DNA from 2 places in the Nocardiopsis sp. EMB25 genome. Region 2 is predicted to be linked to the other one. Evidence: predicted binding sites of a transcription regulator. Region 2 holds the regulator's gene; the other holds the start of a gene.
The links. The regulator HrcA, encoded in region 2, represses chaperone genes, less so after heat shock. The targets are predictions, from matches to a motif close to TTGGCACTCTCNNNNNGAGAGTGCCAA.

Region 1 (6,951 bases), 3.8 Mb from region 2:
TACGACGGGTTCGCCAACCTCGTCGTGCCGCGCGCCTTCTTCGACTTCCCGCCGGCGGTGCGGGTGCTGCGCTACCCGGCGTTCCGCCCGGAGGTCCTGCTGCTGAACGTGCGCAAGTCCGGCCGCGACCACCGCAAGATCCTCACCGTGGACGGGGAGACCGGCTTCGTCGGCGGGTACAACGTGGGCTCGCTGTACGCGACGGAGTGGCGGGACACGCACCTGAGGGTGTCCGGACCCGCGACGTGGGAGCTGGAGAACGCCTTCGTCGACTTCTGGAACATGAACCGGGGCGAGCGACACCCGAGGCTGGAGCACATCGGCGACACCGGGTGGGAGGCACGCCTGCGGGTCCACCGGAACGTGCCGGAGCAGCTCATCTACCCGATCCGGGGGATGCTCCTGGAGGCCATCGACCGGTCCAAGGACCGGGTGCTGTTCACCCAGGCCTACTTCATCCCCGACCGTGAGCTCCTCAGGGCCCTGGTGGACGCGGCGGCGCGGGGTGTGGACGTCAACGTGCTCGTGCCGGAGGACTCCAACCACGTGATGGCCGACTGGATGGCCCGTGGACAGTACACGGCGCTGCTGCGCGGTGGGGTGCGGCTGTGGCTGTACCAGCACGCCATGGTGCACGCCAAGACGGCGACCGTGGACGGCCGGTGGAGCACGATCGGCACGGCCAACGTGGACCGTCTGAGCATGACCGGCAACTACGAGGTCAACGTCGAGATCTTCGACGAGGGCGTGGCCAAGCACCTGGAGGAGGTCTTCGCCAACGACCTCACCAACGCGCGGGAGCTGACGGTGGAGGAATGGCGGGGCCGCCCGGTCGCCGCGAAGTTCGGCGAGCTGGTCCTGGCCCCGTGGCGTCCGTTCCTGTGAGCCCCGCCGGCCGTGTCGGCGCGGCCGGGGTCCTGCCGGGATGGTCAGGTGGTCGGGCGGGGCGTGTCAGGGCGGGGCAGGTTGAAGAAGGGGTCGCGTTCGGCGCGGCGGGGACGGGGGCCGCCCCAGTGCTGTGGGCCGGGGTGCGGGTCACGGTGGAGGGCTCGGGCGATCGCGGACTCCGATCCGCCGCGCTGTCGGGTCCTGGTCCGTCCGTCGTCGTGTGACCGGTCCGCGTTCGGCATGGTTCGAGTGCCCCCCACAGGTTCGTCGGCCGGTTGGCGGACCGGCGCCGTGAACGTCCTGGTGGCCATGATCAGGGAGGAGGGGCACGGTGTCATGGCGACACGGTGGCGGCGGGCGAAGTCCTTCGCGGGGCGGACGCGCCGAAGGCGGGTGAGGCCCCCGCCAGACGCGACCGGAGGGGCTCCTCTTCCGTCGACTCCGCGGAATATCCGCAGGTCGAAATGGCGGCCCCAGCAGGATTCGAACCTGCGACACCCGCTTTAGGAGAGCGGTGCTCTATCCCCTGAGCTATGGAGCCATGGGCGCGGCCCGGAGGTATCGCTTCCCCCGCCGCTGGGCCAAGCCTAACCCAGGATGGGAGTGTGTGGGGTGTCGGTCGGTCTTTCGGGGCCCTCACTCGGGGACTCTTGGCGCAGGGCACAGTACGCTGCTCTACGATTGGTTGTCCTGGTGGCGGTGTGATGTTGTTCACGACGCGTGTCGCGTTTTGAGCTCACATGCCCCCTTTCCGCTTCGGCGGTTCGGAAGAGGCGTCATCATGCACCGTTCTGACCAGGGGTGACGCCGAACGTCAGAGTGGACGACCAGGGGGAGTCCGGGATACCGGCCCTGATCGGCACCGCTCGGTGTTTCGGTCTCGCGTGTCCGCATGTGGACATGTAGTACGTTGCGATGCGGCCACGTTAGGTGTTCGACGACATGCAGGCGGAGGATCATTCGTGCCGTTCACTTCTGATTCGGCGCGGCGGGGCTCCCGCGCACCGGAGAACGGGATGCCGACCGGCCTCGCGGAGTCGCACCGTGGTCTGAGCTGGCCCCTGAGGTCTCTCACGCTGCTGGTGGTGATGGCGTTCCTGGCGGTGTCCGGGGTTACCGGTGGGCTGGCGCCCGTGGCCGCGCAGGACAACGACCTGGAACAGCTGCGTGAGCAGAACGAGGCGGCGGCGGAGGCCTTGGAGGCGGCCACCGACGAGTACGTCGAGCGCCAGGAGGCGGTGGAGGACGCCCAGGAGGAGTTGGTCGAGGTCCTCCACGATCTCCAGCAGACCGAGATCGAACTCCGGGAGATGCGCGAACCGCTCGCCCGGCTGGCCAGCACCCTGTACCAGCAGCCCGGTGGAGGGGTCCTCGCGACCCTGGCCTCGGGGTCGCTGGAGGAGGACCTCCAGACGCAGTCCTACGCGGCCAAGATCGCCGAGGACAACCAGGCGCTCATCCAGGACGCCACCGACCTGCGTGAGGAGCAGGTCCAGCTGGCGAGCCAGGCGCAGGAACTCCAGACCACCACGCAGTTGGAGCAGGTGGAGCTGGCGGCGGAGGTCGACGCGCTGCGCGACCAGGCCGAGGAGAGCACCGACGAGCTCATGGCGGAGCTGGAGAGGCTCGGTCTCGACCCCGGCACCTACATGAACCAGGCCGAGTGCGATGCGTCCGCGGCCTCCAAGGCCGATGGCTACCCCAACGGGCAGCTGCCCCAGGCCGCCCTGTGCGCGCTCTACGACGACAAGTTCCTGCGCGCCGACGCCGCGGCGGACTTCTTCGAGCTCAACATGCGGTACGTGGAGACGTACGGCGAGAACATGTGTCTGACCAGCGCCTACCGCGACCTGCCGAACCAGTACCGCGTGTACCGCGAGGTGCCGCCGGGCTACGCCGCCGTCCCGGGTACCAGTAACCACGGGTTGGGGCAGGCGCTCGACCTCGGTTGCGGCATCCAGAACTACCGTTCCGAACGGTGGAACTGGATGAACGCCAACGGCCCCGACTTCGGTTGGACGCACCCCGCGTGGGCCAAGTCGAGCCCCTTCGAACCCTGGCACTGGGAGTACGGGGGCTGACCGGCCCGCCGCCGGTCCCGACCGGTTCGGTCCCGTCCCCCGACGCGGCCCGCACGGCCTGGCCGTGCAGGGTTCCGTCCGCCTCGGACCCACTCGCTCGACCGGGCGAGCCGGTAGGGGGCGGCGAGCCGCCCCCTACGGTGATGCGGTCAGACGGTCTCCGGGGTGAGCTCACTGGTGCACTGGCCGCAGCGGCTGGCCTTCTTGGGGACGTCGCCGAGGCAGCGGGGGCATGCCCGGGTGGTGGCCTCCTCCGCCTTCTCGAACCGCTCCAGGAGCTTGCCGACCGGCATCACCACGAAGAAGTACAGGATGGCGGCCGTGATGAGGAACGAGATCAGGGCGTCGACGAACGCGCCGTACATGAACCGGCTGCCGTTGATCTCGAAGTAGAGGTCGCCGAACGTGGGGATCCCGCCGAAGATCCCGATCAGCGGGGTGATGAACCCTTCGGTGAACGCGGTGATGAGGTTGGCGAAGACCGCGCCGATCACAACCGCGACCGCCAGCTGCACCAGGTTCCCCTGAAGCAGGAACTTCTTGAAGCCTTCCATGGAACTGCCCTACGTCACTCGTGATGGTCAGGTACAGGACGTGTGTGGCGGATACACGCCCTGCTGAGCGACGCCCCGGCACAACTCCCGCGGCGTTCTCGTCAGTCGGCGGCCACCCCCGGGCGGGCCCGCTGTGCCCGCGAAACCGCGCACAGCGGGGAACCCCCTTCTCGGTCGTGCGAGAGCCGTACCGGACGCGCCCACCCGCCGCCCTCCACCACCCTCAACCGATGCCTGAGGCGCGGTGACTTCCTTGGCGACGGGCAGCGTCCACCACACACGCCCTAGCGCCCGATATGGCGCTTGGTCAGCATTCACCACTATTGGTGATCGGTCAACCGCGAATGGTGATCGACAGTCGTGAAGTGGCCGCGTGCCCGGCCAGTGCTCTGGCTTCGCCCGGAGTGGCGGCGATGACCAGCAGCGCTCCGCTCTCCCCGCCCCGGCGGTCCTCGTCCGGTACCGCGAGTACGGGCCGATCCCCGGCCACCTCCCTCGCCGGTCTCGCGCGCGGGCGGTGCGGATCGCCGTACCCGGTGGCGGCGAGGACGTCCACCCGGCTGCCCGGGGACAGGAGGTCCACCGCCCCGGCGTCGGCGACCCGGACCGGGACCGCGACCAGGTCGGGCCCGTAGGCGCGCGCCGGGGGATCGGAGAGCCGGGCGTCGGTGATGACCTCGCCCTGGCGTACGGGGGCGTTGAGGAGGAGCCCGGCGGTGGTGGTTCCGGAGGTGAGGGCCCCGCTCGGGACCAGGGGAGCGGGCAGGGCGCGACGGGTGAGGTCGTGCTCGCCGAGGGGCCGGGAGGGGTCGAGGTCGCGGGAGGCGACGAGCACCTCGGTGGTGGCTCCCGGCGGTGGCCGGAGCACGAGGGCCGCGCTGAGCAGGGCGACGGCGGCGAACAGTGTCGCGATGACGCGTCGGTGCCGGTCGATCAGGCGGATGAGGGTGTGGCGGTGGCGGTGGGTCCGGGAGGGAGCGGTGGCCATGACTCCACGTTAGGACGCAGAGGCGCACCGTGGCGGTTGTCCACAGGCCGGATTTCCACCGGGACGGACGGTGCGCCGCCGGAGGTCGGCGGCGCGTCGACCGTCAACGGCCGCGGCGGCTCAGCTGGCCGCGGCGGGGGCGCTGGACGCGCTGTCCGAGCTGCTCTTGCCGGACGAACCGGAGTCGCCGGAGGAGCTCGTCGAGCTCTTGGCCTCGGAGGACGCGGACGAGGAGGTGTCCGAACCGCTGTCCTTGCCCTCGCCGGACGTCGAGCTGGTGATGGCGGAGCTGTTGGAGGACGTGCCGCTGTCGGTGCGGTAGAAACCCGAGCCCTTGAACACGATGCCCACGGCGGAGTACACCTTGCGCAGGCGCCCCTCGCACTCGGGGCACACGGTCAGGGAGTCGTCACTGAAGCTCTGCACGACCTCCATCTGGGCGCCGCACTCGGTGCATGCGTACTGGTACGTAGGCACTGTTCGTGTCCTCCTAAACTGGCACTCTCGCCCGTTGACTGCTAAATAGTAGTCGGTCGCCGACCTGGGCCGCGACAGCACCTCGTGCCGAACACGTGTCGGGGAGTGTGGAGCCGGGACGGCGGCGTCACCGGGCGCGACCGTCAGCCACAACGCTCCGGCGGGGTGGGTTAATCCCTGGTCGTCCGCTTCGCCCGCCCCCGGGCGTCAGGCCAGACCGGGGCGCCGGGGTCGAAGGCGCGCAGTCCTCCACCCGGCGTGACCACGGCGTCCACCGGCCGGTCGTGCGGTTCGCGGGGGACCGACGCCACGAATTCCTCGTCGTGCACCACCGCGATCGAGGGCGTGTGCGGCCCCTTGTGCGCGAGCGCCCGGTCGTAGCAGCCCGCTCCGCGCCCCAGCCGCATCCCCTCGCGATCCACGGCCAGCGCCGGGCAGATCACCGCGTCCGCCCCGGCCAGGGCCCCGGGGCCGTAGCGGCGGCCGGTGGGTTCGACCAACCCGTGCCCGGCCGGGGCCAGGCTCCCGGGCCCGTCGAAGGCCGCCCAGTCCAACTCGCCCCCGGGCAGGAAGACCGGCAGCAGCACGTAGGCGCCGCGTTTCCACAGCGCAGTCACGAGCTTGCGGGTGTCGGGTTCGCCGCCGACCGAGTAGTAGCAGGCGACGGTCCCGCCCATGGTCAGCCACGGGAGCTCCATGAGGGTGTCGCGGACCGCCGAACCCACCCGGTCGCGCTCCTCCCCCCCGCGCTCCCGCCGACCGGCCAGGATCCGCCGCCGCAGCGTCCGCTTGTCCGGCCGGTCCCTCTGTTCGTCCTCGCCGTTCATGCCCCCAGTCTGGCACCGCCCGTTCCCCGGGCCCGCGGCGTGCTGCCGCCCACGATGAACACCGGGTGGCGGTTTCTGGTCATTGGTCCGAAACCGTCGGGACTTCTCGCACGGCGAATGCGCGAGGAGGCCACAGGTGGCCGTGGGTCTGTCCTAGAGTGCCGATCATGAGTGCCGACACCGACCAGACACGGCCCCGATCCGCCGCCGCCTCCGTCACGAAGGCGGTCGTGCCCGCGGCGGGCCTGGGCACCCGTTTCCTGCCCGCGACCAAGGCCACTCCCAAGGAGATGCTGCCGATCGTGGACAAGCCCGCGATCCAGTACGTCCTGGAGGAGGCGGTCGCCGCCCAGCTCCGCGACGTCCTGATGATCACCGGGCGCAACAAGCGCTCGATCGAGGACCACTTCGACCGGGCCCACGAGCTGGAGAAGGCGCTGGCGGCCAAGGGCGACGAGGAACGACTCCGGTCGGTGCGCGAGTCCAGCGACCTGGCCCAGGTGCACTACGTCCGCCAGGGGGAGCCCCGCGGCCTGGGCCACGCGGTGCTGTGCGCGGAGGCGCACGTCGGCGACAACCCGTTCGCCGTGCTGCTCGGCGACGATCTGATCGACAACTCGGGTCTGCTCAGTCGCATGATCGAGGTGCGTGAGCGGCACGGTGGCAGCGTCGTCGCGCTCATGGAGGTCGAGCCCGAGCAGGTCTCCCTCTACGGCTGCGCGGGCATCGAGCCCACCGACGAGGAGGACGTCGTCACCGTCACCGACCTCGTCGAGAAACCAGCCCCGGAGCAGGCGCCGAGCCGATGGGCGATCATCGGCCGCTACGTCTGCGACCCGGCGGTCTTCCCGATCCTGCACGAGACCCCGCCGGGACGCGGCGGTGAGATCCAGTTGACCGACGCCCTGCGTGAACTCGCCCGTCGCAAGCCCGAGGACGGCGGGACCGTGCGCGGCGTCCTGTTCCGTGGCCGCCGCTACGACACCGGCAACAAGGCCGACTACATCCGCACGGTGGTCGACTTCGCCTGCCGCCGCCCGGACCTGGCCGCCGAGCTGCTGCCCTGGCTACGGGAGTTCGTCGAGAGGCAGGAGCCCGCCCGCCCGTCACCCGCCACCGCCCCTGGGACCGCTTCG
Region 2 (6,951 bases):
CTGCTCGTCCGGGACCACGCGACCGCGGAGGAGGTCGTGCAGGACTCCTTCGTCGCCATGCACTCGGCCTGGCGACGGCTGCGCGACCCCAACAAGGCCCTGTCCTACCTTCGGCAGGCGGTCGTGAACAAGGCGCGGTCGGTGCTGCGCCACCGGGCCGTCGTGGAGAAGCACGCACCCAAGGCGCTACCGGACGCTCCCAGCGCGGAGCACGGCGCCATGAACCAGTTGGAGCGCGAGGCCGTGATCAGGGCCCTGCGCAAACTACCCACCCGTCAGCGAGAGGCCATCGTGCTCCGGTACTACGGCGACCTGTCCGAGGCGCAGATCGCGGACGCCATGGGGATCAGCAAGGGCGCGGTGAAGAGTCACACGTCCCGTGGTATCTCCGCGCTCCGCTCCGTCCTGGAGCAGACGACATGAGCAGCCCATCCGAGAACGACGAGTTCGAGAGCCGACTCCGCTCGATCCTCAGATCCGAGGCGGACGCGTGCGAGCCCTCCGCGGAGGGGCTGAACCTGATCCGTGAGCGGACCGGGCGCGCCCGAGGCGGTTGGTTCGGACTGCCCTGGCTACGCCCCGCGCTCGCGGTGGCGGGGGCGGTCCTGATCGCCGCGTCCGTGGTCATCTCCAACCCCGAGGTCCGCGACCAGGTGCTGGAGATCGTCCCCGCGGGCGCCAACCGCGAGGGCGCCCCCCCGGCGGTGGCCCCCTCCGAGGAGGAGACGGCCCCCGCCGAGCCCGCCCCCGACGCGGGCTCGGGGGTGGCTGCTCCCGAACCGGAGCCCGCGAAGGACCCCACCCCCACGCCCACCGCCTCGGCCGAGCCGTCCGCTCCGACGGAGGAGGCCACCGCGACCGATGGTTGCTCCCCCGGCCGACCGGCCCCCTCCGAGGAGGCGAGCCCCGGACACGGCGAGAGCGAGGGGCAGACGTCCGACGAAGCCGGGACGGACGACTGCACCACCGCCGACGACGAACCCACGGACGAGAACACCGACGGAGCCACGGACGGCACCGGTGAGGACGGCGCCTCCGGGGACGACGGTTCGCAGGACACCGGAGGCGGCGACGAGCCCACCGACGACAGCACCGGCGGCAGCGGCACGGACGGCGGCACGGCGGAGGCCCCGCAGAACTGACCGTGTTCCGCCAGGGCACGCGCGAGGGGCGGCCACGGAATCCGATTCCGTGGCCGCCCCTCGTCGTCTTCGTGCCGGCTCCGGCCCCTCCCCTACTACCAGCGCCCGGTGCGCGCCTGGAGCACCGACAGCGCGGCCACCCCCGCGGTGGAGGTGCGCAGGACCGTCGGTCCCAGCAGCGCCGGCACCGCCCCGGCCTCGGCGAAGGCCTCGAGTTCGGCCTCGGAGAAACCGCCCTCGGGACCGACGACCAGGACGATCTCCGTTCCCTCACCGTCGGGAAGATCCATGCCGGCCAGGCGCTGGGCACCGTCCTCGTGCAGGACGACCGCGAGGTCGGCCTCGGCCAGCAGCTTCGCCACGGCCGCGCGGTCGGCCAACCCGGCCACCTCCGGCAGCCGCCCGCGCCGCGCCTGCTTGGCCGCCTCGCGGGCGGCGGCCCGCCACTTGCCCAGGGACTTGGCCGCCCGGTCGCCCTTCCATCGGGTGATACAGCGCTCGGCTGCCCAGGGGACGACCGCGTCCACCCCGGCCTCGGTCATCATCTCCACGGCCAGTTCCCCGCGGTCGCCCTTGGGCAGGGCCTGGACGACGGTCAGCCGCGGGCGGGGCTCAGGCTCCTCCCAGCGTTCGACCACCGCGCAGACGATCCCGTCCTTGGCGACCCCGGTCACCGTGCAACGGGCACGCCTTCCGAGTCCGTCGGACAGGTCCACCGTCTCACCCTCGCGGATCCGGCGCACGACAGCGGCGTGCCGCCCCTCGGGACCCGTGACCTCGACTCGGTCGGCCGTCAGTTCGGCGGTGTCGACCAGGAAGACCGCCGGGGTCACTTGGCTCCGAAGGCGTCGCGGATCTTGGCGAAGAAGCCGCCGTGGCCGGGGCTGAAGCGCCCGGGCGACTGGTCCTCACCACGCAGTTCGGCGAACTTGCGCAGCAGCGCCTCCTGCTCCTCGTCGAGCTTGGAGGGGGTCTCCACGTCGACGCGGATGCGCAGGTCACCGCGGCCTCCCCCGTCCAGGTGGGTGACGCCCTTGTTCGGCAGGGTGATGACGTGCCCGGAGTTGGTGCCGGGGCGCAGGTCGATGTTCTCCGTGCCGTCGAGGGTGTCGAAGGCGAAGGAGGCGCCCAGCGCGGCGGCGGTCATGGGCACGGTCACGGTGCAGTGCAGGTCGTCGCCCCGCCGTTCGAAGGTGGGGTGCGGGCGCTGGATGATCTCCAGGATGATGTCGCCGCGCGGCCCTCCGTTGGGGCCCACCTCACCCTCGCCCGCGAGTTGGATGCGGGTGCCGTCGTCGACGCCGGCCGGGATCTTCACCGTGCGGGTGACCTTCTCGCGCACCCGGCCCTCGCCCGCGCAGTCGGCGCAGGGGTCGGTGATGACCGTGCCCTGGCCCGAGCACTGAGGGCAGGGGCGCGAGGTCATGACCTGGCCGAGGAAGGAACGCGTGACCTGGGAGACCTCGCCCTGGCCGTGGCACATCTCGCACGTGGTGCGGTGCGAACCCGCGGCCGTCCCCTCGCCCTGGCAGGTCTCGCACAGGATCGCCGTGGGGAAGGTGATGTCCTTGCTGACGCCGAAGGCGGTCTCCTTCAGGTCCAGCTCGACGCGGATCTTGATACTGCGTCCGCGGCGGACCCGTTCGCGCGGTCCGCGCGCGCCGGGCTGCCCGCCGCCGAAGAACGCGTTCATGATGTCGTCGAACGCGAAGCCGCCCGCGCCGCCGAAGCCTCCGGCGCCGCCGCCACCGGCCGGAGCGAAGGGGTCCTGGCCCATGTCGAACATCTGACGCTTGTTCTCGTCGGAGAGGACCTCGTAGGCCTGGGTCACCTCCTTGAAGCGCTCCTGGGTCGCGGGGTCGGGGTTGATGTCCGGGTGCAGCTCGCGCGCGAGCCGCCGGTACGCCTTCTTGATCTCGTCCTTGGACGCGTCACGACGCACCCCGAGAACCTGGTAATAGTCTCTGGCCACTGAGTTACTGTCCTGCCAAAATCTGTCCGACATACCGAGCCACCGCACGTACGGCGCCCATCGTTCCCGGGTAGTCCATCCGGGTGGGACCCACGACTCCGATCTTGGCCAGCGACTGGTTTCCCACGCCATAGTCGGCTGACACGATGGAGGTGGACCGCAGACCCTCGTGGAAGTTCTCCTCGCCGATGCGCACGGTCAGCATCGAAGGGTCCTTCGCCTCACCCAGCAAACGGATGAGGACCATGTTCTCTTCCAGCGCTTCCAACACGTCCCGCAGGCTGGCGGCGAAGTCCACCGCCGCGAGGTTGGCGGTGCCCGCCAGGACGATCTTCTCCTCATGGCGTTCCACGAGGCTCTCCAACAGGATCGACAGCACCGACACCGCCATGTGCCGGTGCTCCGGGTCGACCTGCGCGGGCAGGGCGTCCACCGCGTCGGGGACGTCGCCGAGGAGGCGTCCCGCGATGGCCCGGTTGAGCATGGCGCGCAGGTCGTTGACGGCGCTCTCACTCACCGAGCCCAGTCCGTCGATGACCCTCTGTTCGACCCTGCCCGTGTTGGTGATCACGACCATCATGAGCCGCGGGCCACCGAGGGGCACCAGTTCCACGTGTTGCACCGAGGAACGGGTCAGGGACGGGTACTGCACGATCGCGACCTGGCGCGTGAGCTGGGCCAGCAGACGCACCGTACGCGCGACGATCTCGTCGAGGTCCACCGCGCCCGTGAGGAAGGACTCGATGGCCCGCCGTTCGGCGGCCGAGAGCGGCTTGACCGAGGAGAGGCGGTCCACGAAGAGCCGGTAACCCTTGTCCGTGGGCACACGGCCGGCACTGGTGTGCGGCTGGGTGATGTAGCCGTCCTCCTCGAGGGCGACCATGTCGTTGCGGATGGTCGCGGGTGAAACCCCGAGGGGGTGCCGGTCCGCGAGGGCCTTGGAGCCAACGGGTTCGTTGGTGTTGACGAAGTCCTCGACGACGGCACGCAGGACCGCGAGCTTGCGCTCATCCAGCAACTCGCCACCTCCTGGCACTCCGTGGTCCTCAGTGCTAATTCTAAGCCCGGTCGCAAACGCGGTCTGCTACCCACCGGTAGTAACACCCCCGGCGGACCCCGATCTTCCCCGCCGGCCACGGCCCGGGGGCCGACCGCGCCGGGGAAGGCGGCACCGACCGCGTCGCGGGCCACACCAGTAGACTGCACGACCGTGGCACCTAAGGGAACCGGCCGCTACGGCCGTGACGTTCTGGCCGGGGACTGGCGTCGACCCAGGAGGCGGGAGATCCCCGAGACGCCCCTGAGCCGGGACCTGGTCGTGGAGGACGCGGAGGAGACGTTCTGCGGAGCCGTGGTGGCCTGGGACAAGGCGACCGTGACCCTGGAGGACCGGCACGGCCGCCGCCGGGTGTTCGATCTGGGACCGGCGGCGTTCCTGGTCGACGGGCAACCGGTCACGCTGGTGCGTCCCACGGCCGCGCCGAGGGGACCGCTGCGCAGCGCGTCGGGCTCGATCGCGGTGACGGACGCCAGGGCGCGCACCGCCCGGGAGAGCCGGATCTACGTCGAGGGCGCGCACGACGCCGAGCTCGTGGAGAAGGTCTGGGGGCACGACCTCCGCGTGGAGGGTGTGGCCGTAGAGTTCCTGGAGGGGGTCGACGACCTGCCCTCGATCGTCGCGGACTTCTCCCCCGGTCCCGGCCGTCGGTTGGGGGTCTTGGTGGACCACCTCGTCCCCGGCTCCAAGGAGAGCAGGATCACCGAACGGGTGCGCGGTGACCACGTCCTGGTGGCCGGTCACCCCTACGTCGACGTCTGGCAGGCGGTGCGCCCCCGAGCCCTGGGGATCGAGCGCTGGCCGGAGGTTCCGCGGGGGACGCCCTGGAAAGAGGGGGTCGTCCGCGCTCTGGGGTGGCGGATGGAGACCGGTGAGGCCTGGCGCCGGATCCTGGGCTCGGTACGCTCCTACGCCGACCTGGAGCCGTCGCTGCTCGGTCGGGTCGAGGAGCTCATCGACTTCGTCACGGGACCGCATCCGGGTGAACACTAGGATTTCAGTGCAGGCGACGGCGAGGACACCGCGTCCGGTCGTGCCGGTCGCCCGTCTCGGGCCCTCCCCGGTCGTCGGTACAGCCCCACAGACAACAACCGCCCCTCAGCAGCGGAGCCAAGGAAGAGCATGAGCGAGACCCCGACGAACCCCCCGTCCCCGGAGGACCCGCAGGGCCAGCAGCCCGCACGACCCCAGGCGCCCGCCCAGCCCGGTCAGGCGCAGCCGTCGGGCGAGCAGTCCCCCTACGCGCCCCAGCCCGACCCCGCGCAGCAGGGGTACGCGCAGCCCCAGGCGTACCCGCAGCAGGCGTACGCGCCCCAGCCGGACGCGCAGTCCTCCGGAGCCCGGTCTCCGTACGCCCCGCAGCCGGAGGGCGGCCAGCCCTCGGGTGCCCAGGCGGCGTACGGACACCCGTCCGGTGGGCAGTCCCCCCACCCACCCCAGGTCGACCAGCAGGGGCCCCACCAGCAGCCCGCGCAGCAGCAGTTCCAGGGTCAGCCGGGACAGGAGCAGCAGCCGTCGGGCGGTCAGCCGGGCTTCGCACCACCGCCCGCCGCCCCGGGACAGCCGCAGCAGGGGTACGCCCAGCAGCCGCCCGTACCCCAGGGATACGCCCAGCCCGCGGCCGGGCAGTCGCCGTACGCGCCCCAGCCTGGCATGGCCCAGCCGGGCCAGCCCGTCCACGGCCAGCACTCCGGCGGCCACCCCTCCTACGCGCCCCAGCCCGACCCCGCGCAGCAGGGGTACGCGCAGCCCCAGGCGTACGCGCCCCAGCCCGACCCCGCGCAGCAGGCGTTCGCTCCGCATCCGGGACAGCCCGGCCAGCCCCAGCAGCCCCCCTTCCCGGGTGGTCCGGCCGCCTACGGGCAGCCCGGCGGCCAGGGGCCGGTGCCGATGGGCGGCGGAGACGACGGCACCCTGGTGTCGATGATGGCGCACCTGTCCGGGTTCGTGATCGCCTTCCTGGGCTGGATCCCCCCGCTGGCGATCTACCTGGCCAAGCGCAACCAGTCCCCGGTCGTGCGCCACCACGCGTCCGAGGCGGCGAATTTCCAGCTCACCCTGCTCATCCCCTACGTTTTCACCTGCGTGGTCTTCATCGGACTGGGTATCTTCTTCCCAGGGCTGGCCTGGATCGGCTCCGTACTGATCGCGCTGATCTGGATCCTCGCGATCGTCTTCGGGGTCATGGGAGCGTCCAGGGCCAACAAGGGGACCACGTACCGCTACCCGATGAGCATCCGTCTCCTGAAGTAGTCCCCCCGAGAGTGTCTGAGTGAGTCAGCACGAAGGGACACCGCCATGTCGCACCCGAACACACCACCTCCAGAGGAGCCCGACGACCGGGAGCGGCGGCGCCAAGGTCAGGAGGGCGGCGGCGGGCAGCCGCCTCCCGCCGGTCCGCGGGGCGACGAGCGGCCCGGGTACGGGCCTTCGCCGGGTACCCATCCGCCCGGCGGGGAAACCGGCTACGGTCCGCCTCCCGGTGGCCACGCTCCCGGAGGGCACCAGCAGGGCGGTCACCCTCCCGGCGGATACCCGCAGGGGGGCTACCAGCCCGGTGGATACCCGCAGGGTGGCTTCGAGCCCTCCTCGGCCACGACCGGCCAGCCCAACCAGGCCGAACGGCAGATGGGCCTGATCGCTCACCTGGGCGGCGGGTTGGCCGGTTTCTTCTTCTCGGGGTTCGGCTGGATCGTCCCGCTGATCGTGTTCCTCGTCAAGAAGGACGAGTCACCGTTCGTCCGCGACCAGTCGGTCCAGGCGCTCAACTTCCAGATCCT

Region 1: the regulator HrcA is predicted to act here: its motif matches at 5,007-5,033, upstream of KIK06_RS18705 (FmdB family zinc ribbon protein).

Annotation. Positions count from the first base shown of each region.
Region 1 covers NZ_JAMTDN010000001.1:4,310,780-4,317,730, reverse strand. The annotation lists gene KIK06_RS18735 (phospholipase D-like domain-containing protein) at 1-885, shown strand, start outside; gene KIK06_RS18730 (hypothetical protein) at 930-1,130, opposite strand; tRNA gene KIK06_RS18725 (tRNA-Arg) at 1,354-1,429, opposite strand; gene KIK06_RS18720 (D-alanyl-D-alanine carboxypeptidase family protein) at 1,851-2,969, shown strand; gene KIK06_RS18715 (MscL family protein) at 3,119-3,523, opposite strand; gene cpaB (Flp pilus assembly protein CpaB) at 3,858-4,511, opposite strand; gene KIK06_RS18705 (FmdB family zinc ribbon protein) at 4,632-4,988, opposite strand; gene KIK06_RS18700 (5-formyltetrahydrofolate cyclo-ligase) at 5,159-5,815, opposite strand; gene galU (UTP--glucose-1-phosphate uridylyltransferase GalU) at 5,983-6,951, shown strand, end outside.
Region 2 covers NZ_JAMTDN010000001.1:556,067-563,017, reverse strand. The annotation lists gene KIK06_RS02300 (SigE family RNA polymerase sigma factor) at 1-423, shown strand, start outside; gene KIK06_RS02295 (hypothetical protein) at 420-1,142, shown strand; gene KIK06_RS02290 (16S rRNA (uracil(1498)-N(3))-methyltransferase) at 1,238-1,975, opposite strand; gene dnaJ (molecular chaperone DnaJ) at 1,972-3,114, opposite strand; gene hrcA (heat-inducible transcriptional repressor HrcA) at 3,119-4,132, opposite strand; gene KIK06_RS02275 (DUF3097 domain-containing protein) at 4,325-5,164, shown strand; gene KIK06_RS02270 (hypothetical protein) at 5,270-6,106, opposite strand; gene KIK06_RS02265 (DUF4870 domain-containing protein) at 6,095-6,424, shown strand; gene KIK06_RS02260 (DUF4870 domain-containing protein) at 6,470-6,951, shown strand, end outside.